Regions from separate parts of the Actinomadura sp. B10D3 genome, predicted to be linked through region 2. Evidence: riboswitches for the same ligand, from Rfam matches in the RefSeq annotation. Region 2 holds a riboswitch; each other region holds the start of a gene.

Region 1 (7,053 bases), on a different contig from region 2:
CGATCCCGTCGACGGTGCCGCTGAACTCCGGCATCAGGAACCCGCCGCGCCCGTCGCCGGCGAAGATCACGCTGGGCTGCGCGGCGGCCTTGGTGAGCACGTCCTGGGACGTGGACGTCCACTCGACCTGCACGCCGTGGAACCGGCACACCTGCTCGGCGACCCTGGTCGTCGTCACCGGCAGCGCCACCCGGCCGCCGCGGCGCTCCGCCGCCACCAGGTCCAGCATCACCAGCAGCGCCCGGTCATCGCCGACCAGCTCGCCGTTCTCGTCCACCAGGGAGATCCGCTCCCCCACCGGGTCGAACCGGACGCCGAACGCGGCCCGCGACGACGACACCAGCTCGCCGAGCCGCTCCAGGTCGCGCATCCGCTCGGCGAGCGTCTCGGTCGGGTTCGCCTCGTCCAGCCCGGCGTTGCGGGTGAGGACCTCCACGCCGACCTTGCCGAGCAGGTTCGGCAGGACGAGCGAGGCGACGCCGCCCGCGCAGTCCAGGACGATCTTCAGCCCGGCCTCGCGGACCCCGCGGATGTCGACGCGGCGCAGCAGGTCGCGGGTGTAGGTCTCCACGACCCGCGGCGGGTAGGTCAGCTCGGCGATCTCGCCGGGGAACGCGCGGCGGTACTCCTGCCGGCCGAAGACGCGCTCCAGCTTGCGCTGCGCTCCCTGGGACAGGTCGGCGCCGCCGGCGTCGAGGAACAGGATGTCGACGCCCTGCGGGTCGCCGAGGGTGGTGCGGATGTAGATGCCGCCGACGGCGTCCTCGCGGCCGGTCTCGAACCGGGCGACGGTCAGCGGCGTCGCCTCCAGGTCGTGGACGTTGATCGCGCTGGCCGTCAGCGCGCTGTTCACCGCGCGCTTGAGGGTGCGGGCCGCGCGGGAGACGTCCCGCCCCGTGACGACCGTGCTGCCCTTCTTCAGCGTCGTCGCGTAGGCGCTGGCGAGCCGGACCGCCAGCTCGGGGGTGATCTCCACGTTGACGAGCCCGGACACGCCGCGCGGCCCGAAGAGGTTGCGCTGCCCGCGCGACTCCCAGATGACGCTGGTGTTGACCACCGCTCCGGCCTCGATGGTCTTGAACGGGTAGACCTTCACACCGCTGGAGACGTACGCCTCGGCCTCGATGACGCACTCGTCCCCGATGACCGCGCCCTCCTCCACGCGGGCGCCCGCCATGATGTCGGTGTTCTTGCCGACGACGCAGCCGCGCAGGTTGGTGGACGGCGCGACGAACACGTTGTCGTGCACGACGGCCCGGTGCAGGAACGCGCCCTCCTTCACGACGACGTTGCTGCCGAGGACGGTGAACTCGCGCAGCTCGACGCCCGCCTCGACCTTCGCGTAGTCGCCGATGTAGAGGGGGCCCTTCAGCACGGCCTCGGCGTCCACCTCCGCGCCCTCGGCGACCCACACGCCCGGCGACATCTCGAACCCGCCGAGGTCGATGCCGACCTGGCCGGACAGCATGTCGGCCTGGGCCTTGAGGTAGCTCTCGTGGGTGCCGACGTCCTCCCAGTAGCAGTCGGCCACGTACCCGAACAGGCGGGCGCCCTCGGCGAGCAGCTTCGGGAACACGTCCCCGGACCAGTCGACCGGCTCGCCCTCGGCGACGTGCTCCAGGACCTCGGGCTCCATCACGTAGATGCCGGTGTTGACGGTGTCGGAGAACACCTGACCCCAGGTGGGCTTCTCCAGGAACCGCTGCACGCGGCCCGCGTCGTCCACGATGATGATCCCGAACTCCAGGGGGTTCGGGACCCGTTTCAGGCCGATGGTGACGAGCGCGCCGTTCTCCTCGTGGAACCGCACCATGTCGGTCAGGTCGATGTCGGTGAGGGCGTCCCCGGAGATGACGAGGAACCGGTCGTCGCGCAGCGCCTCCTCGGCGTTCTTGACGCTGCCCGCGGTGCCGAGGGGGACCTCCTCGGTCGCGTAGCTCAGCGACATGCCGAGCTCCTCGCCGTCGCCGAAGTAGTTGCGGATCAGCGCGGCCAGGAACTGGACGGTGACGACGGTCTCGCTGAACCCGTGCCTCTTCAGCAGCCGCAGCACGTGCTCCATGATCGGCCGGTTGACGAGCGGAAGGAGCGGCTTCGGCTGGTTGGCGGTCATCGGACGCAGCCGCGTCCCCTCGCCTCCCGCCATCACGACGGCCTTCATCGGGGGGTCTCAGCTCCCTTCTGGTCACCGGCCGGCGGTTCCGCGCCCGGATCGGGCCGCCCCCGCTCGGGCCGGGGACCGGCGTCCTCCGCGGCGTCCGGCTCAAGGGCCGGGGGCGCACCGCGGCCGGCCAGCACCAGCTGCCGCGTCTGCACCCAGTACAGGACGGCCGCCCACCAGTACAGCCCCGTCCCCCAGATGGCGAACGCCCATCCGACGATCTTCGCCGTGGTCGCCGCGCCGCCGTCGTGGTCGCCGAGCAGCAGCAGCGGGAACGCGTACAGCAGGCACAGCGTCGCGGCCTTGCCGATGAAGTGCACGGGCAGCGTGCCGCCGTACCCGAGCCGCCGCACGATCGGCGCGATCGGCAGGATCGCCACCTCGCGGGCCACCAGCACGGCCACCAGCCACACCGGGATGATGTCGCGGATGGTGAGCCCGACGAGCGTCGCCAGGATGTAGAGCCGGTCGGCGGCAGGGTCGAGCACCGTGCCGAGCCTGCTGGTCTGGTCGAGCGCGCGGGCCAGCTTCCCGTCCAGCCAGTCCGACAGGCCCGCGAACACCAGCAGGCCGAGCGCCCACCAGTCCGCCTCCACGAGGACGAGCCACAGGAAGAACGGGACGCCCACGAGCCTGGCCAGGCTCAGGATGTTGGGCACCGTGAAGATCCGGTCCTGCGGGGCCTCCTGCAGTGTGCTCACCGACGCGTCGCCTCCCCTGGTCCCCCTTGATCCTGACCCTACCGGTAAGGGTTGGAAAGCCCTCGGGACGGCCACACGTGGCGCCGGCGGCACCAGCGCCGCGTCACCGGGGCGCGGCGGCGCCGGCGAGCGGGAGGACGGCGGTGACGGCGAACCCGCCCTTCGGACCCGGACCGGCGTCGAGCATTCCCCCGACGCCGCGCGCCCGCTCGATCATGCCGAGGATCCCGAAACCTCCCGGCGTGTCGCCGGACGGGCCCTTCCCGTCGTCGGCGACCCGCACGACGAGGTCCCCGCCGTCCCGGGCCAGGCTCACCTCCACGCGCGTCGCGGCGGCGTGCTTGACAGCGTTCGTCAGGGCCCCCTGGACGATCCGGTACGCCGCGACGCCGATCTCCGGCGGCAGCGGCCCCACGTCCCCCTCCCGGAGGTCGACGTCGAGCCCGCCGGCGCGGGCGTCCCGCGCCAGGCCGGCGATGCCGTCCGCTCCGGGCAGCGCCCCCGGCGCCAGCAGCGCCGGGGCCACGAGCGCGGCCAGGCCGGGCGCCGGCCACCGCCTGATCACCGCGAGCGGTAGGTGCGCGGCCGCCAGCAGCAGCGCCCCGGGCGCGTCGAGATCCCGGACGCCCGGCCACAGCACCGCGACCCCCGCCGCGACCCCCGCCAGGAGCGTCGCGAGCAGAGCGTCCTTCGCCGTCACACCGGACCGGGGCACCGTCACCACGCGCCCACGGTCCCGGAGCCCCCTGCCCCCCGCGCATCACCCCGCGCTCGGGGGAGGAAACGATCTCTCTCTTCGTGCGCCCCGCCCCGTTCCGCGCCCCGTCCTATAGTTCTGCACACCCCGTCACGAAGGGCTGACAGTTGTCCGTCCCCCCGCCAGCCGTCCCCCCGCCGGACCTCCGCATGACGCTCGGCCGGAGAGCGTACCGATGGCCGCTCCGGGTCTTCCTGGTCGCGATCGCCGCCGGGCTCGCCGTCTCGCTGTCCACCCGCTCCAACGCCGAGGCCTGGGACCCGGAGAAGGCCCGCCAGGTCATCGCCGCCTACGGCGGCGGAGCCGCGCTCGTCGCCCTCGCCGCCGTGCTCTGGGCCTTCCGGATCCATCGCGCCCGCCTCATCGTGACCATCGGCGAGAAGGGCGTGACCCTCCGCCGCGGGAGACGGAAGGCCGTCGTCCCCGCCGGCACCCTGCGGGCGGTCGGGATCACATGGCCGGTCACCGACCCCGTCTGGACCCTCTGGCTGGAGTCCGAGGCCGGCCCCGACGTGGCGGCCGTCGCCAGGACCGACGGCTGCACGGTCACGCTGCTGCGGAGCGGGTCGCTCCCGTCCGGATGGCTGGAGGCCGTGCGGGCGGCGGCCACCGGCACCCTCGGCGTCGCCTGGCGCGTCGTCGACGACGAGGGCGAGGAGGTGCCGGCGCCCGGCGCGGACGCGCTGCCTTCGGCCCGCTGCGTCCTCGTGGACGGCAGGGGGCGGTACCGCGACCAGAACGGCGCAGCCCTGCTCGCCGTGGCCTGCGGGAGGCTCGCCAAGCCGCCAGGGGGAAGGTCGGGCATGTTCCCGATGAACCCTGCCGCCGGTCGCCGGACGGTCGTGCTGCGCGACCCCCACGCCCGCACGCTCCTGGTGTTCAGACGGCGCTCCCGGCTGCTGGGCCGCGGCGCCATGCGCGTCCACGACGCGGACGGCCACCTCCTCGGGGTCATGCGCGGGGGGCAGGAGCCGTCCTTCCACGCCACCGACGGCATGCTCCTCGGCAGCACCCGGCCCTCCGGCGACGGCTACGCCGTGACCGGTGTCGACGGGCGCAGGTCGGCCACGCTGCGGACCAGGTCCGCCGCCGACGACAGCCGCATGTACCTGGAACGCTCGCCGTCCGCCCCGGACCCGCTCCGGACCCTCGTGCTGGCGCTCCCCCTGATGGTGCGGATGACCCGCCAGCTCTGACCCGCGGTCCGTGAGGTGGAGGGCCCCGGGCCGCGGCCCCTGTACCTCACGGACGCCGGTTGCGGCAAGCGGGGGCCGCCGGGTTAGCGTCGGGGACGACAGATCGCGGGGGCCCGGCGAACCGGGCTGAGATTGCGGCTGGGACGGCCGCTGACCGCATGAACCTGACCGGGTAATGCCGGCGTAGGGAGAGATCGAGTCGTCATGACCGAACCTGTGGTTCCAGCTGCCCGCAAGACCTACCTTCAGGGCTCGCGCCCTGACATCCGCGTGCCGATGCGGGAGGTGGCGCTCACCAGCGGCGACGCCGTCGTCCTGTACGACACTTCCGGGCCGTACACCGATCCCGGCCAGGACACCGACGTCCGCCGGGGCCTGCCGCCGCTGCGGGAGGCGTGGATCACCGAGCGCGGCGACACCGCCGCCTACGAGGGGCGCGCGGTGCGCCCCGAGGACGACGGGCGCCGGGCGGCCTCCGTCCGGGAGGACTTCCTGCCGCGCCGGCCGCGCCGCGCGACCGGCGGCGCGGTGACCCAGCGCGCCTACGCGCGGCGCGGGGAGATCACGCCGGAGATGGAGTTCGCGGCGCTGCGCGAGGGCGTGCCGCCGGAGTTCGTCCGGGACGAGGTGGCCTCCGGGCGGGCCGTGCTGCCGGCCAACGTCAACCACCCCGAGATCGAGCCGATGGTCATCGGGCGGAACTTCCTGGTGAAGGTGAACGCGAACATCGGCAACTCGGCGGTCGCGTCCTCGATCGAGGACGAGGTCGAGAAGATGACGTGGGCGACCCGCTGGGGCGCGGACACGATCATGGACCTGTCCACCGGGAAGGACATCCACACCACCCGCGAGTGGATCCTGCGGAACTCGCCGGTGCCGGTCGGGACCGTCCCGCTGTACCAGGCGGTGGAGAAGGTCGGCGGCGACCCGGCCGAGCTGACCTACGACGTCTTCCGCGACACGGTGATCGAGCAGGCCGAGCAGGGCGTGGACTACATGACCGTCCACGCCGGGGTGCTGCTCCCGTACGTGCCGCTCACGGCGCGGCGCAAGACGGGGATCGTGTCGCGGGGCGGGTCGATCATGGCGGCCTGGTGCCTGGCGCACCACGAGGAGAACTTCCTCTACACGCACTTCCGCGAGCTGTGCGAGATCTTCGCCGCGTACGACATCACGTGGTCGCTCGGGGACGGCCTGCGCCCCGGCTCGATCGCCGACGCCAACGACGAGGCGCAGTTCGCAGAGCTGCGCACCCAGGGCGAGCTGACGAGGATCGCGGCCGAGTACGGCAACCAGGTGATGAACGAGGGCCCGGGGCACGTCCCCATGCACAAGATCAAGGAGAACGTCGACCTGCAGCAGGAGTGGTGCGACGGGGCGCCGTTCTACACGCTCGGGCCGCTGACCACCGACATCGCGCCCGGCTACGACCACATCACCTCGGCGATCGGCGCCGCGATGATCGGCTGGCACGGCACCGCGATGCTCTGCTACGTCACGCCGAAGGAGCACCTCGGACTCCCGGACCGCGACGACGTCAAGGCCGGCGTGATCGCCTACAAGATCGCCGCGCACGCCGCGGACCTCGCCAAGGGCCATCCGGGCGCGCAGGCCTGGGACGACGCGCTGTCGGACGCCCGGTTCGACTTCCGGTGGGAGGACCAGTTCAACCTGTCCCTCGACCCGGACACCGCCCGCGCGTTCCACGACGCGACGCTCCCGGCGGCGCCCGCGAAGACCGCGCACTTCTGCTCGATGTGCGGCCCGCACTTCTGCTCGATGAAGATCACGCGGGACGTCCGGCGGTACGCGGGCGAGCGGGGCCTGGCCGAGGACGAGGCCCTCGCCGCCGGGATGCGGGAGAAGGCCGAGGAGTTCAAGGCCGGCGGCGGGCGCGTCTACCTGCCGATCGCCCCCGGCGGCTCCTGACCGTCCGGCGCGGGACGGCCGCGGCTAGGATCGAAGGACCGTTCCAAAGCCGCGGATCCCCTCGACTCGCCGCAGGCCCGCCCTACCGCCGGGAAGGACCGACGACCCAGGTGACCAGCGACGACACGCCGAAGGCCCGCGCCCGGCCGGTACGGGCGGACGTGCGCCGCAACCGCGCCCGGCTGCTCGCCGCGGCGCGGGAGGCGTTCCAGCGCGACGGGGCCGGCGCGTCCCTGGAGGGCGTCGCCCGGCTCGCCGGCGTCGGCATCGGGACGCTCTACCGGCACTTCCCCACCCGCCGGGATCTGC
Region 2 (7,053 bases):
GCCGACCACCTGCGCGGCCTCGACCCGGAGAACCTCGCGCACACGCTGATCGCCGGGCTCGCGCACGAGGAGCTGAAGGCCGGGCACGGCCTGGTCTACCGGCTGATGGACACGCAGGACTTCATCATCGACCCGCTTCCGGGCCTGCTGTTCACGCGCGACAACAGCACCTGGATCGGCGACCGCGTGGCGGTGACGAGCCTCGCGATGGAGGCCCGGCGGCGCGAGTCGGCCCTGACCGGCCTCATCTACGCGCACCATCCGCGGTTCGCCGGGGTGGAGCCGGTGTACACGCCGTCCCTCGAACATCTGGAGGGCGGGGACGTCCTGCTCCTCTGCCCGGGTGTGATCGCCGTGGGCACCGGGGAGCGCACGACGCCGGCGGGCGTCGAGCGGCTGGCCCGCCAGGTGATCGGCGCCGGTCTCGCCCACACCGTCCTCGCGGTGCCGATCGCGCAGGAACGCGCCACCATGCACCTCGACACCGTCTGCACGATGGTCGACGTGGACACGGTCGTCATGTACCCGCCGGTGGCGCACTCCCTGACGGCGTACACGGTCACCCTGGGGGACGGCGACCTGCGCGTGGCCGAGCCTCGCCCCTTCCTGGACGCCGCGGCGGAGGCGATGGGCCTGGACCGCCTGAAGGTCATCGACACGGGCCTCGACCCCGTGACCGCCGAGCGCGAGCAGTGGGACGACGGCAACAACACGCTCGCGGTCGCTCCGCGCCTGTGCGTCGCCTACGAACGCAACATCGAGACGAATGCCCAGCTTGAGGCGTCCGGTATCGAGGTCATCAGGATCAGCGGCAGCGAGCTGGGCACCGGGAGGGGCGGTCCGCGCTGCATGTCGTGCCCGATCCTCCGCGACACACCCTGACCGGGGGCGGAGGGGCTGCATTCGGGAGCTTTGCGTTCTTTCCGGTGTGCGAGCGCAGGGCATCGCACACCGGAAAGAACCACTCAACGCCGGGGCGGTGTCGACGGGGGCACGACAGCGCCCGAGCGTTGGTGAGGACCATACAAGGTCGGGCGGGGTTCCTTCCAGGCAGGGTCGCTCTATGCCGGATATGCCCTACTTGGAGCTACTTCATTCCTTGATTCGGGGCCGAGGTCATCATGGGAATCATCCAGAAGGTCCGGAAATGCGGAGAGATCGGGCATCGCGGTCTGGGTTCCCGCGGGGGCGGCGGAGATGTCATGCGCGTCCGGTGACTTGGGGGCCCGCAGCACGGCCCAGACCGTGGTCGAGCCGTCCTCGTGGCGCACCCCCCACCCTTCGGACAGGGCCTCGACGATGCCGAGGCCGCGGCCGCCGAGCGAGGACAGGGTGCCCGGGCCCCGGCGCGGCTCGGTCATCGCGCCGCCGTCGCTGACCTCCAGTTCGAGGAGGTCGCCGCGGCGCAGCCAGCAGACCCTGACCTGGCCGGACGGCAGCGGCCGCGCGTGCCGGAGGGCGTTGCTGATCAGCTCGCTCACGATGACGCTGGCGTCGTCCACGATGGACTCGTAGACCCCCGAGTCGGCCAGCTCCGAGCTGAGGCGCTTACGGGCGACAGCGACGCTCGACGGCGCATGTGGCAGTAGTACGACGCTCGATGCCCTCACCTCCCCGTGCTTCCGCTCACTCGGACGCGGCCCGTCGTTGCTCTCCCGTTACGTCCGAAATGCCCTGTTGCCCTTGTCCGGAAACCCGGGCGCCTCGGTTCACCACCTGCACAACGAGTCACCGGCCATCCGGTCACGGTGATCACCCCCGGATCGGACCTTCGTCACCAACGGCAACCATCCTTGGATCTATCCAGCCAACGGCGGACTTACTCCTCACGCACACGTTTCGTCCGTCACACCCCGAAGACACCGCACTTTCCCGCACCAGGCCAGCCTGCCATCCGCCGAGACCGCCGAAAGCCCTGGTCACGCCGGTCTCACCGGGCCGCCCGGGACGGAGTGTCCTTACGGTAAGTAACCGCCGGTCACCCGGCGGCGCGCAGGACGAGGCGCATGCACGTGCCCTCGCCCGCACGCGCCCCACCTGCGGGTGCGCGCGGCTCCGTCACGGGGAGCAACCGAGTGGCGCGGTCCAATTCGGGCGTCTCGGTGCCGCTCGTCCCGTTGACCGCACCCTGCCCGGTCTTAGTGTGAGATGTCTCACGTCCGGCCGGGTGGGCGGAGATCGTGCCGCCCTGCGCCTCCGTCAGCCGCCGGACGATGTAGAGGCCGAGCCCGATCCCGCCGAACCGGCGGCGGTCACCGGCGTCTCCCTGGACGAACCGCTCGAAGATCCGCTCGTGGTCGCCGGGCGGGATGCCGATCCCCTCGTCGGTCACGGTGACGACGATGCGGGAGCCCTCGCGGCGGGCGCGGACGCTGACCGTCCCGCCGTCCGGGGAGTACTTGAACGCGTTCTCCAGCAGCTGCCCGAGGACGATGTCGGTCGCCATCGCGTCCCCCCGGCAGGGCGGCAGGCCCGGCTCGACGTCCAGCTCGACCCGGTGCAGCGGCGACAGGGACCGGAACCCGGCCACCACGCCCTCCAGCACCCGGGTCAGGTCGAACGCCTCGATCGTCACGGCCAGCTCGTCGGCGCCCGCACGGGAGCCGAGCAGGAGATGCTCGACCAGGCGCCCGAGGGACTGGGCGCGCTCGGCGATGGTGGCGACGGCGGCGCGGCGGTCGCCGTCGGCCATCTCGTCCCACCGGTTGACCAGCGTGGACGCGAACCCCTGCACGACCGTGATCGGGGTGCGCAGCTCGTGACTGGTGGTGGCGAGGAACAGGTCCTTCGCCTCCTCCAGGGCCTTGGCCTCGGAGACGTCGCGGAAGTCGACGACCAGCTCGCCGGTCTCCTCGATCTCGGCGGCCAGCACGTTCAGCCAGGTGCCCGACTCCAGCCGGAACGTCAGCATCTCGCCGAGGGCCGGCATGTCGAACGGCAGCGGGCGCCCGATCGCGTCCTCCGGCGGGATGCCGGTCAGCGTGTGCGCGGCGGGGTTCCAGTGCCGGACGACGAGGTCGTGGTCGAGCACGGCGATGCCGTCCGCGCTGGAGTCGATCACCGCGCGCTCGTGCGCCCGCTGCCGGACGACCTCCGCGTAGGCGACGGCGTTGCCGACCGCGACCCCGGCGTGCCCGGCGAGCAGCTCCAGCAGCTCCAGCTCGGTGTGCCCGACCTTGCGCCCGGTGAACAGCGCGTACAGCGCGCCGTAGGGCCGGTTCTGCAGGTAGGAGAGCCCGAGCGCGATCGTGTGCAGGCCCGGCAGCTCCGACCAGATGAGGTCGCCGAGGCGCCGCTCGCCCGTCGCCAGCTTGACGGTCTTGCCCGACCGCAGCAGCTCGCCGACGAGGCTCGGCCGCAGCTCGGCGGACCGCCCGCGCATCCGCTCCGGCAGCCCGGACATGCTGACCAGCCGCAGCCGGTCGCCCTCGATCCGGACGAAGCCGCCCGCGTCGGCCCCGGTCAGCTCGATCAGCGCGGCGGTGATCCGGTCGAGCACGATGCCGAGGTCGAGCTCGGCGTTGAGGTCGGCGACGATGTCGTTGAGCCGCCGGACCAGCCGCGCCCGCTCGGTCATGCGGTGCTGGACGATCTCGTCGTCCTCGACCGGGTGGTACACCCCGACCCAGCCGAGCAGCGTCCCGTCCGGGTCCTTCAGCAGGCTGGTGTCGATGCGCACGTCGATGAGGCGGCCGTCGCGGTGGAACCGGCGCGTCGCGATCGAGATCTGCCCGCCGTCGCCGGCCCGGCGGGTGAGGAGCCGTTCCTGGACGGCGTTGTGCTCGGCCTTCAACTCGTCCGGGACGATCGGCGGCACGCGGCCGACCATGTCGGCGGCGGTCCAGCCGAACATGCGCTCGGCGGCCGGGTTCCACACCGTGACGCGGTGCCGCCGGTCCACGGCCACGATCGCGTCGGCGGCGCTCTCGATGACCGCCCGCGCGATGGGATCGTGGACGTGCTCGTACACGTCTGTCATGGTGCCACCGGACTCCGGCCCGACGCCGGGCAACGTGCGCCGAAAGTTTCTTCGGCGCCCCTCCACGCACGCAAACCTTACCGTTTGGTAAGCCTGCCGATGAGGAGGGCCGCGAGCCCGGCGACCAGGAACGACAGCAGGGACGCGCTCATCCAGCTCTGCGGCGTGAAGTGCAGCGCCTCCTGGACGTCCCGCCAGAGGCCGGCCCAGCGCTCGACCGTGCCGGGGTTGATGAGCTGGTAGACGACGAACCCGGCCGCCCAGGCGGCGATCATGCCCCAGCGGGACGGCGCCGTGCGCGAGACGTCCCAGCCGCCCCGCGCCCGGCGGCCGAGGAAGAAGTCGGCGGCGAGGACGCCGAGCATCGGCACGAACACCGACCCGATCAGCGACAGGAAGCCCGCGTAGTCGCCGATGTCCAGGGCGAGCGCGAGCACGGTGATCCCTACACCGAGCCCGACGCTCAGCACCCGGCGGTCCGCGCGCGGGAACAGGTTCTGGATCGACACGGCCGTGGAGTAGGTGTCGGCGAACGACTGGTCCGCCTCCCGCAAGACGAAGATCGCGAAGAACACCACCCCGAGCGTGGCGCCCAGGAACGGGTCGAAGACCTTCGTGGAGTCGCCCGCGACGAGGGCCAGCGCGAGCAGGCCCAGGACATACGCGACGATCTGCGTGACGGAGTAGCCCACGGCCGCGGCGCCGAACGCACCGCGCTCGGTCTTGGCGTGCCGGGTGTAGTCGGCGGCCACCGGCACCCAGGAGATCGACACCGCCAGCGCGGCATCGGCGCCGATCCAGAAGCCGCCCCACGATCCCTGCGTCAGGTCGGGGATCGGCTCGCGGAGGAGCTGGACGTAGAAGTAGACGAGCGCGACCGCCACGGCGACCGTCACGTACCGGCGCAGCAGCCGCACCGAGCCGAGGGGCCACACCGTCAGCACCGTCGTGATCGCTCCGGCGGCGACGACGTAGCCCCAGCGGGGCACCCCGTCCCACAGCTCGCGGGCGGCGTCCGCGATGACGATCAGCTCGAACGTCCCCCAGCCGACCAGCTGCGCGATGTTCAGCACGGTCGGCGCGTACGACAGCTTCGCGCCGAACAGGCCGCGCAGCAGCACCATCGCGGGCTGGCCGGTGCGGGTGCCCGGGACGGCGGCGAGGCCGAGCATCAGCCCGCCGAGGATCGTGCCGGCGGCCATGGCGACGATGCCCGCCATGATCGAGATGGTGGGCCGCCCGGCGGCGTCCGGCGCGAGGACGGTGTAGGCGCCGGAGAAGGCCAGGAGGCTGACGCCAAGGTTGGCCCAGAAGGCGCTCTGGTCCCAGAAGCCGAGGACCTTCGGGGCGGGTTCGTCGAGGGTGTAGGGGACCTCATTTTGCGGACGCGCGCCTTCGGGGCGCTTCTCGACGTCGGACGTCACGGGACACACTCCCTACGCCGGCATTACCCGGACAGGTTCATGCGGTCGGCGACGCCTGGAAGGCCGCCCTCTCAGCCCGGCTGTGGCCCGAGCTCCCGCGGGTTTCGGTCGGCCCCGATCGTACAGCCCCCAGCAATCCCCCAAAAGGGTGCATAGGGGTTCAATCGCGCGACCCGGCTCGCGCGCCGCGGATCAGGCGACGTACGGCTCGCCGTCCCCGGAGCCCTCCATCGGACGTCCCGCCTCGGCCCAGCCCTTCATGCCCCCGTCGACGTTCCTGGCCAGCCAGCCCGCCTGGTTCAGCGCTACCGTGACCTGCGCGGACCGCGCCCCGGAGCGGCAGATCACGTAGACCTCCCGGTCGCGCGGAATCTCCCCGGCGCGGTCGCCGAGCTGCCCCATGGGGATGTGGACCGCCTCGGGCGCGTGACCCGCGTCCCATTCGTGCTGTTCACGCACGTCCACCAGGTAGCCGTCCTGCGGGACGTCCGCGGCGACCACGGCCGGCACGTCTTCCCCGAAATTCATCACACCCCCATGGAACCGCGCGAAGCACCCCTGCGTCGAATCACGCATGCGGTATCGGACGCTCCTTTTCGCGGCGCCCGGGCTGGCCACGCTCCTGTCTCTGGCCGCCTGCGGCGACGAACAGGCCAACGGAAACCCCGCCGACAAGCCTTCGGGCACGACGTCCGTGCAGCCGTCCGGCACGCCGGCGGACTCACTCACCGTGGAGGTCAAGGCCTCGAAGGAGGCACCCGCCAAGACCTGGAAGCTGACCTGCGACCCACCGGGTGGCACCCATCCCAAGGCCGCCGACGCCTGCGCGGCCCTCACCAAGGCCAAGGAACCCTTCAAGCCCGTCCCCAAGAACCAGATGTGCACCAAGATCTACGGCGGTCCGGAGATCGCCACGGTCAAGGGCACCTGGCAGGGGAAGGAGATCGACACCCAGTTCACCCGAGCCGACGGCTGCCAGCTGCACCGCTGGACCGAGGTCGGGCCGCTCTTCGGCAGCGTGCCGAAGGTGCGCTGACACCACACATCCGCTGAACGAGCCATCCCCGTTCCGGTCTCGTTCACAACAGATCAGGGCCCGGCCGTCCGGCCGGGCCCTGATCTGTTCTGGATCGACCCGCTCTAGAACAGGCCGCCGATGCTGCCGTTCTGGGAGACGGCCGTGTCGAACGCGAGCGGGGCGCGGGGTGCGCGGGTGGCGCCTGCGGTGCCGGGTAGCCGCCCTGCTGGGGGTATCCGGTGGGCGGGTACCCGTACGCGGGCGGCGGCGCGGCGGGCGCACAGGGCTGCGCGGGGACGGCGGGGTGCGCGGGGGCGCCGGGATGGGACGGGTGGCCAGGGGCGTACGGCCCACCCGGGCCCGGCTGCGCGGGGTAGGGCGGGTAGCCCATGGCGGCTCCTGGGGGCGGGAGAACGTGATCGTCTCGCGCTACGATACGCCGCCGTTCTCTCCCGGCACGCGGCCTTTCGCGCGAAATGCCGGGCGGGCTACTTGAGCAGGCGGGACATGCGGCGGTCGGCGAGCGGCTTGCCGCCCGTCTGGCAGGTGGGGCAGTACTGGAGCGCCGAGTCGGCGAACGACACCTCGCGGATCGTGTCGCCGCAGACCGGGCACTTCTGGCCGGCCTTCCC
Region 3 (7,053 bases), on a different contig from region 2:
CGGCTAGAAGGCGAGCGCCTGGGCGCGGCGGCGGACCTCGGTCCCCCGGTTCTCCGTCAGCGCCTCGACGGGCGTCCCGGGGAGGGTGTCGTCGGCGGTGAACAGCCACCGGATCGTCTCGACGTCGTCGAAGCCGGCGTCCGACAGCAGCGTCAGGGTGCCGGGGAGCCCCTTGATGACCTGGCCGTCCTTGATGAACGCGGCGGGCACCATCGGCTCGCCGCCGCGGCGCACGGCCAGCAGGCGGTGCTCGCTGATGAGCTGCTTGATCCGGTTGGGCTTGATCCCGAGACGGTCGGCGGTCTCCTTCAGGGAGAGCCATTCGCCGGCGAGGGCGTCGGTCCGGGGGTCGAGTGCGCTGTCAACGGTTGCGTGCATCTGCGTCACGCCCCCTTGCTACCACGCCTTCGAAACCCTCAAACCCCCTGCACAACCGTTAAGTTTCCTCGCCGATCGCTAACGCCGAACGACCTGCTTGACGGGCACGTCCGGGTCGGCGATCGCCTCCGCGTCCACGGGCGTCCCGGCGGCGATCACCCGCCTCGCCTGTACCAGGTCGCGGGGCCTGCCGACGGTGAGGATCGCGTCGAGGCGGTCGCCGGTCAGCCACGCCACGGCCCATTTCGGTCCGGCCGGGTCGCCCCGGTGGACGAGCCGCTCGGCCGCGGCGTGGTTGCCCGCGTACTGGACCATCCGGCCGAACTGCTCCGACCAGAAGTAGGGGGCGGCGTCGTAGACGGCGTCCTGTCCGAGGAGGGTCGCGGCGGCCACGTCGGGGGCGTTGAGGGCGGTGTCCCAGTGCTCGACGAGGAGCCGCCGGCCGTACCGCCGCGACCACCAGGCCGCGCAGTCCCCGACGGCCACGACGTCCGGGCGCAGCGAAGCGGGGTCCTCCTCGCCCGTGTAGGCGCGGAACGAGCCGTCGGTGACCACGCCGCGCTCCAGCAGCAGGCCGGAGCCCTCCAGCCAGTCCAGGACGGGCCGGACGCCGACGCCGACGACCACCTCGTCCGCGCCGATCCGGCCGCCGCCGGCGAGGGCGAGCCCGCCCTCCTCGACCTCCGTGGCCTTGACGCCGGTGCGCAGCTCGACGCCGGCCTCGGCGTACCAGGGGGCGGTCAGCGCGCCGGCCTCGGGCCCGACAGCGTTGGCGAGCGGGGTGTCGGCCGCTTCGGCGACCGTGACGCGGCAGCCCTTCTTCGCCGCGGCGGTGGCGACCTCCGCCCCGATCCAGCCCGCCCCGACGATCACGATCCGGGCGCCCGGGGTCAGCCGGGCCCGCAGGTCGCGGGCGTCCTCGATGGTGCGCAGGACGTGCTGGCGGCCGTCCCCGGGCAGGGTGATCGGTGCCGCCCCCGTCGCGATCACGAGGCCGTCGAAGGGCAGGTCGCCCGCCGTGGACGCGACGGCGCCGCCGCGTCCGGGGGCGTCCAGCCGCAGGCCGGTGGCGCGCTCGCCGAGCAGCAGCTCGCAGCGCAGCGCGTCCCAGTCGGCGTCGACCGTCGTGTCGTCGGAGTCGCCCGCGAGGACGGCCTTCGACAGCGGCGGCCGGTCGTAGGGGCGGTGCCGCTCCGCCGAGACGAGGGTGAGCGCGCCCTCGTAGCCCCTGCTCCTCAGGGCCTCCACGGCGCGCACGCCGGCCAGCCCGCCACCCACGACGATGACCCTCTGCATGAAGGCAACCCTAACCGGCGCCGGATTCCGGGTGGACACCTGTCCAGGCGAAGGCGCGCGGCCTCAAGGTCGTAAGGTAGGAGGCGGACACAAGAGCACAGACCGCGGGAGTCCGGTACGACCGGGCTGAGAGGGCGGCTGAACGGGCCGCCGACCGCCAGACCTGATCCGGATCATGCCGGCGAAGGGAGCGCGTATGGAGATCGTCATCATCGGCGCCGGGGTCATCGGCCTCGCCACGGCCTGGCGGGCCGCCGCGGGCGGCGCCGCCGTCACCCTGGTCGACCCCGAACCCGCCGGAGGCGCCTCGTCGGTGGCCGCCGGGATGCTCACCCCGGTCAGCGAGCTGACCTACGGTGAAGAACCATTGCTGCGGCTCGGCCTCGCGTCCCGCGACCGCTACGGCGCGTTCGTCGCCGAACTGGAGGAGCAGACGGGCCTGGAGACCGGCTACCGCGCCGACGGAATCATCGAGGTCGCGTTCGGCCCCGACGACCTGGCCTACCTCGACGACCTCCGCCGCTTCCAGGAGAGCCTCGGCATCCCCGTCGAGACCCTGTCCGGCCGGGAGTGCCGGCGGGCGGAGCCGATGCTCGCGCCCGGCGTGCGCGGGGGGCTGCTCGCCCCCGAGGACGGCTCGATCGACCCGCGCCGCCTCACCCCGGCGCTGCTGGCCGCGGGCGAGCGGCTCGGCGTCCGGCTCGTCCTGCGGCGGGCGGCCGGGATCGTGATCGAGCACGACGCGGCGACCGGGGTGCGGCTGGACGACGGGACGGTCCTCCGCGCGGACCGGGTGCTGCTGGCCGCGGGCCCGTGGTCGGACGGCCTCGACGGCCTGCCTCCCGGGACCGTTCCACCCGTCCGCCCGGTGAAGGGGCAGGTGATCCGGCTCCGCGGCCGCACCCCGTTCCTCCGGCGGTCCACCCGCGGGCTCGTGAAGGGCTCGTCGGTGTACCTCGTCCCGCGCGCCGACGGCGAGGTCGTCCTCGGCGCCACGCAGGAGGAGCTGGGCTTCGACACGCGCGTGACCGCCGGCGGGCTCTGGGAGCTGCTGCGGGACGCCCGGGAGCTGCTGCCCGGCATCACCGAGCTGGAGTTCGCCGAGGTCTCCGCCGGGCTGCGTCCCGGCTCCCCCGACAACGCGCCCGTGATGGGCCCGACCGCGCTGCCCGGCCTCTTCGTGGGGACGGGGCACTTCCGCAACGGCGTCCTGCTCACCCCGGTGAGCGCCGACATCCTGTCCGCGATGCTGCTGGACCGGCCCGTCCCCGAGGTCGCCGGGCCGTTCGCCCCCGACCGCTTCTCCCCCGAGGTGACCGCATGAAGGTGATCGTCAACGGTGAGCCGCGCGAGCTGCCCGACGGCGCGAGCGTGGCCGAGGTCGTCGCGACCGTCACCGCCGCCGCGACCGGCGTGGCGGCGGCGCTGAACGACGAGGTCGTCCGGCGCGCCGAATGGGAGGCGACCGCGCTGCGCGACTCCGACCGCATCGAAGTGCTGACCGCCGTGCAGGGAGGCTGACCATGGCGACGACCACCGACCCGCTCGTCATCGCGGGCACCGAGCTCGGCTCCCGGCTGATCATGGGCACCGGGGGCGCGCCCAGCATGCAGGTGCTGCGAGAGGCGCTCACCGCGTCCGGGACGGAGCTGACCACGGTCGCGATGCGGCGGGTGGACCCGTCCGCGCGCGGCTCGGTGCTGGACGTCCTGTCGGACTGCGGGATCCGGGTCCTGCCGAACACGGCGGGCTGCTTCACCGCCGGGGAGGCCGTCCTGACGGCCAAGCTCGCCCGCGAGGCACTCGGCACGACCTGGGTGAAGCTCGAAGTGATCGCGGACGAGCACACGCTGCTGCCCGACCCGATCGAGCTGGTGGAGGCCGCCGAGCAGCTCGTCGCCGACGGGTTCACCGTGCTGCCGTACACCAGCGACGACCCGGTCCTCGCGCAGCGCCTGGAGCAGATCGGCTGCGCCGCGGTGATGCCGCTCGGCTCCCCCATCGGCTCCGGCCTCGGCATCCGCAACCCGCACAACATCGAGCTGATCGTCGAGCGGGCGGGCGTGCCGGTGATCCTGGACGCGGGGCTCGGCACCGCGTCCGACGCCGCTCTGGCCATGGAGCTCGGCTGCGACGCCGTGCTCCTCGCGACGGCCGTGACCCGCGCGCGACACCCGGCTCGGATGGCCGCCGCGATGCGGCACGCGGTGGAGGCCGGGCGCCTCGCCCGGCTGGCCGGCCGGATCCCGAAGCGCCGCTACGCCCAGGCGTCCTCCCCCTTCGACGGGCTCGCCACCTCTTAGAAACGCTAAAGGTTCCCCTGTAGAAGTATTCGCTGGACCTGAACACTCCGCACCGTGAGACTGGGCCCGTCCACCGGTGGCCGTGCCGCAACCCGGCAGGTCGCTTCGGTGTTCATGGAAACGACCCGAACCTAAGGTGCGAGACATGCAGCAGGAAAGCGGACGCGTCGACAAGCTCGCGATGGCGGCCGCCACGATCACGGTGGTGTGCTGGGCGTCGGCGTTCGTCGCGATCCGCAGCGCGGGCGCCGAGTACAGCCCAGGCGCCCTTGCCCTCGGCCGGCTCCTCGCCGGGTCGGTGGTGCTGGGCTCGCTCCTGCTCATCCGGCGCGAAGGGCTGCCGCCCAGGGGCGCGTGGCCCGGCATCGTCACGGCGGGCATCCTGTGGTTCGGCGCCTACATGGTCGCCCTGAACTGGGGCGAGCAGCTGGTGGACGCGGGAACCGCCGCCCTCGTCGTCAACAGCGGGCCGATCCTCATCGCGCTCCTCGGCGGCTGGCTGCTGAACGAGGGCCTGCCGCCCCGGCTGCTGGCCGGCATGGCCGTCTCCTTCGCCGGCGCCGCCGTGGTCGGGCTGTCGATGTCCGGCGAGGGGCGCTCGTCCGTCGGCGGGGTGCTGCTGTGCGTGTTCGCCGCCGTCGCCTATGCGGCGGGCGTCGTGAGCCAGAAGCCCTCGCTGCGGCACGCCTCGCCGCTGCAGTTCACCACGTTCGCGTGCGCCATCGGCGCGGTGGCCTGCCTGCCGTTCTCCGGGCAGCTGGTCTCCGAGGCCGCGCACGCCCCGGCCGGCGCCACCCTCAACATGATCTATCTGGGCGTCTTCCCGACCGCGATCGCGTTCACGACCTGGGGGTACGCCCTCGCCCGCACGTCCGCCGGGAAGATGGGCGCCACCACCTACGCCTCCCCCGCCCTCGTCGTCGTGATGTCGTGGCTGTTCCTCGGCGAGGTCCCCGGCCTGATCACGCTGGCCGGAGGCGTCCTGTGCCTCGCCGGCGTGGCCGTCTCCCGCAGCACCCGCTCCCTGCGCCGCCGCGTCCCGGCCGTCACCCCGGAACCGGCCGTCCCGGCGGCGTCAGCCTCGGGGCTCATCGATGCTCATACTCGCGAGTGATGAGAACCTCGCCGATTCGGCCGTAAACTCGCACCGATGGACGCGACGGTTGCCGATCCACTCGTCGGGCGCGTGCTCGACGGGCGCTACCGCATTGAGTCCCGCATCGCACGCGGTGGCATGGCCACGGTCTACGTGGCGCGCGACGTCCGGCTCGACCGGACCGTCGCGATCAAGGTGATGCATGCCGGGCTCGCCTCCGACGAGGACTTCGTCGCCCGCTTCATCGGCGAGGCCAAGGCCGCGGCGGCGCTGTCCCACCCGAACGTCGTCGCGGTCTACGACCAGCGCACCGACGGCGAGCACACCTTCCTGGTCATGGAGTACGTCGCGGGCCACACGCTCCGCGACGCGCTGAACTCGCTCGGCCGGCTCGGGCCGCGCGCCGCGCTGGAGATCATGATGCCGGTGCTGGCCGCCCTCGGCGCCGCGCACCGCGCCGGGCTCGTGCACCGCGACGTCAAGCCCGAGAACGTGCTGATCACCGAGGACGGCCAGGTCAAGGTCGCCGACTTCGGCCTCGCCCGGGCCGAGACCGCGAGCAAGATGACCAAGACCGGCATGATCATCGGGACGGTCGGCTACCTGGCCCCCGAGCAGGTGCTGGCCGGCAGCGCCGACGTCCGCTCCGACGTGTACGCGGCCGGGATCATGCTGTTCGAGCTGGTCACCGGGCACCTGCCCCACCAGGGCGACACGCCGCTCGCCGTCGCCTACAAGCACGTGAACGAGATCGTCCCGCCGCCGTCCAGCGTCGTCCCTGCCCTGCCCCCGCAGGTGGACGCCCTGGTCACCGACGCGACGAGCCACGACCCGGCGCGCCGCCCGCAGGACGCGAACCAGTACCACGCCGAGGTCGCCGAGGTGTTCGGCGGCCTGCCCCGCGACTTCGACCGGCGCGTCGAGGAGGCCTCGCGCAACCCCACCAGCGTGTTCGAGGCACCGGCCCAGGGGCGCACCGCCGTCCTCGACGCGACCACGCTGCCGGCCGAAGCACCTCGGCGCACCCGCACCGACCGCGCCATCGGGGTGCTGACCGGCCGGTACGTCCTGGTCGCCATCGGCACGCTCGCCGCGGTGATCCTCGGCTGGGCGGTCTGGTACCAGACGTCCGGCCAGTACGAGCACGTCCCGTCGTCGATCATCGGGATGAAGGTCGCCGACGCCCGCGACCAGCTGGAGTCCTCCGGCCTGGAGGTGCGGACCGCCAAGGCGGTCTACGACGACCGCGTCCACAAGGGAGGCGTCGCCAAGTCCGACCCGCCCGCGGGCGCCCGCATCGCCAAGGGCGAGCCGGTCACGCTGACACCCTCGAAGGGCATCACGCCGATCGAGGTGCCGGACGTCCGGAACAAGACCCTCCCGGACGCCACGAAGACCCTGGAGGACAAGGGCTTCAAGGTGGGCCGGACGAGCAGGAGCCCGTCGCAGACGGTCGCCAAGGACAAGGTCATCAGCACCGACCCCGACGCGGGCGAGAAGCAGTCCCCCGACGACCCGGTCGCCGTCGTCGTCTCCACCGGCATGTCGATGCCCGACCTCGTCGGCGAGAACGGCGACGCCGCCGCCAACCAGCTGCGCTCGATGGGCCTGGACGTCACCGTCCAGAAGAGGCAGGTGGACGGCAAGGAGCCGAACACGGTGGTCGAGCAGGCCCCCGCCGAGGGGACCGGCGTCTCCCGCGGCGACGACGTCACCATCGTCGTCAACAAGCGCGACTGCATCGTCGACGCGGGCCCCTTCCAGTTCGGCTGCGACGACGGCGAGGAGAAGAAGGTCCCCGTCCCGGACATGACGGGCCGCAGCGTGGACGACGCGAAACGCGCCCTGGAGGACTCCGGCTTCCGGGTCACCGTGGCGGGCTTCGGTGGCGACCGGGTCCGGTTCCAGTCCCCGAACAGCGGCGAGGCGCCGCGCGGCTCCACCGTCACGATTTTCCGGGGCCCCTGACCGGCTAGGCTG

What was found. A riboswitch is a leader RNA that binds a small molecule or an ion and turns the genes downstream of it on or off. The one in region 2 is predicted to bind thiamine pyrophosphate.
Region 1: linked by a shared signal. The riboswitch ahead of thiC (phosphomethylpyrimidine synthase ThiC) and the one ahead of ABGB11_RS03275 (cytosine permease) in region 2 are both predicted to bind thiamine pyrophosphate.
Region 3: linked by a shared signal. The riboswitch ahead of thiO (glycine oxidase ThiO) and the one ahead of ABGB11_RS03275 (cytosine permease) in region 2 are both predicted to bind thiamine pyrophosphate.

The regions. Positions count from the first base shown of each region.
Region 1 covers NZ_JBDPLY010000004.1:72,434-79,486, forward strand. The annotation lists gene ABGB11_RS08830 (mannose-1-phosphate guanyltransferase) at 1-2,161, opposite strand, end outside; gene ABGB11_RS08835 (CDP-alcohol phosphatidyltransferase family protein) at 2,158-2,862, opposite strand; gene ABGB11_RS08840 (ATP-binding protein) at 2,966-3,586, opposite strand; gene ABGB11_RS08845 (hypothetical protein) at 3,769-4,815, shown strand; TPP riboswitch at 4,911-5,024, shown strand; gene thiC (phosphomethylpyrimidine synthase ThiC) at 5,020-6,744, shown strand; gene ABGB11_RS08855 (TetR/AcrR family transcriptional regulator) at 6,855-7,053, shown strand, end outside.
Region 2 covers NZ_JBDPLY010000002.1:27,264-34,316, forward strand. The annotation lists gene ABGB11_RS03260 (arginine deiminase) at 1-882, shown strand, start outside; gene ABGB11_RS03265 (ATP-binding protein) at 1,062-1,610, opposite strand; gene ABGB11_RS03270 (PAS domain-containing protein) at 1,979-3,979, opposite strand; gene ABGB11_RS03275 (cytosine permease) at 4,057-5,403, opposite strand; TPP riboswitch at 5,396-5,512, opposite strand; gene ABGB11_RS03280 (rhodanese-like domain-containing protein) at 5,596-5,931, opposite strand; gene ABGB11_RS03285 (SSI family serine proteinase inhibitor) at 5,978-6,439, shown strand; gene ABGB11_RS03290 (DNA-formamidopyrimidine glycosylase family protein) at 6,910-7,053, opposite strand, start outside.
Region 3 covers NZ_JBDPLY010000003.1:162,828-169,880, reverse strand. The annotation lists gene ABGB11_RS06905 (Rv2175c family DNA-binding protein) at 4-378, opposite strand; gene ABGB11_RS06900 (FAD-dependent oxidoreductase) at 457-1,674, opposite strand; TPP riboswitch at 1,769-1,881, shown strand; gene thiO (glycine oxidase ThiO) at 1,871-2,998, shown strand; gene thiS (sulfur carrier protein ThiS) at 2,995-3,195, shown strand; gene ABGB11_RS06885 (thiazole synthase) at 3,198-3,977, shown strand; gene ABGB11_RS06880 (DMT family transporter) at 4,123-5,091, shown strand; gene pknB (Stk1 family PASTA domain-containing Ser/Thr kinase) at 5,128-7,041, shown strand.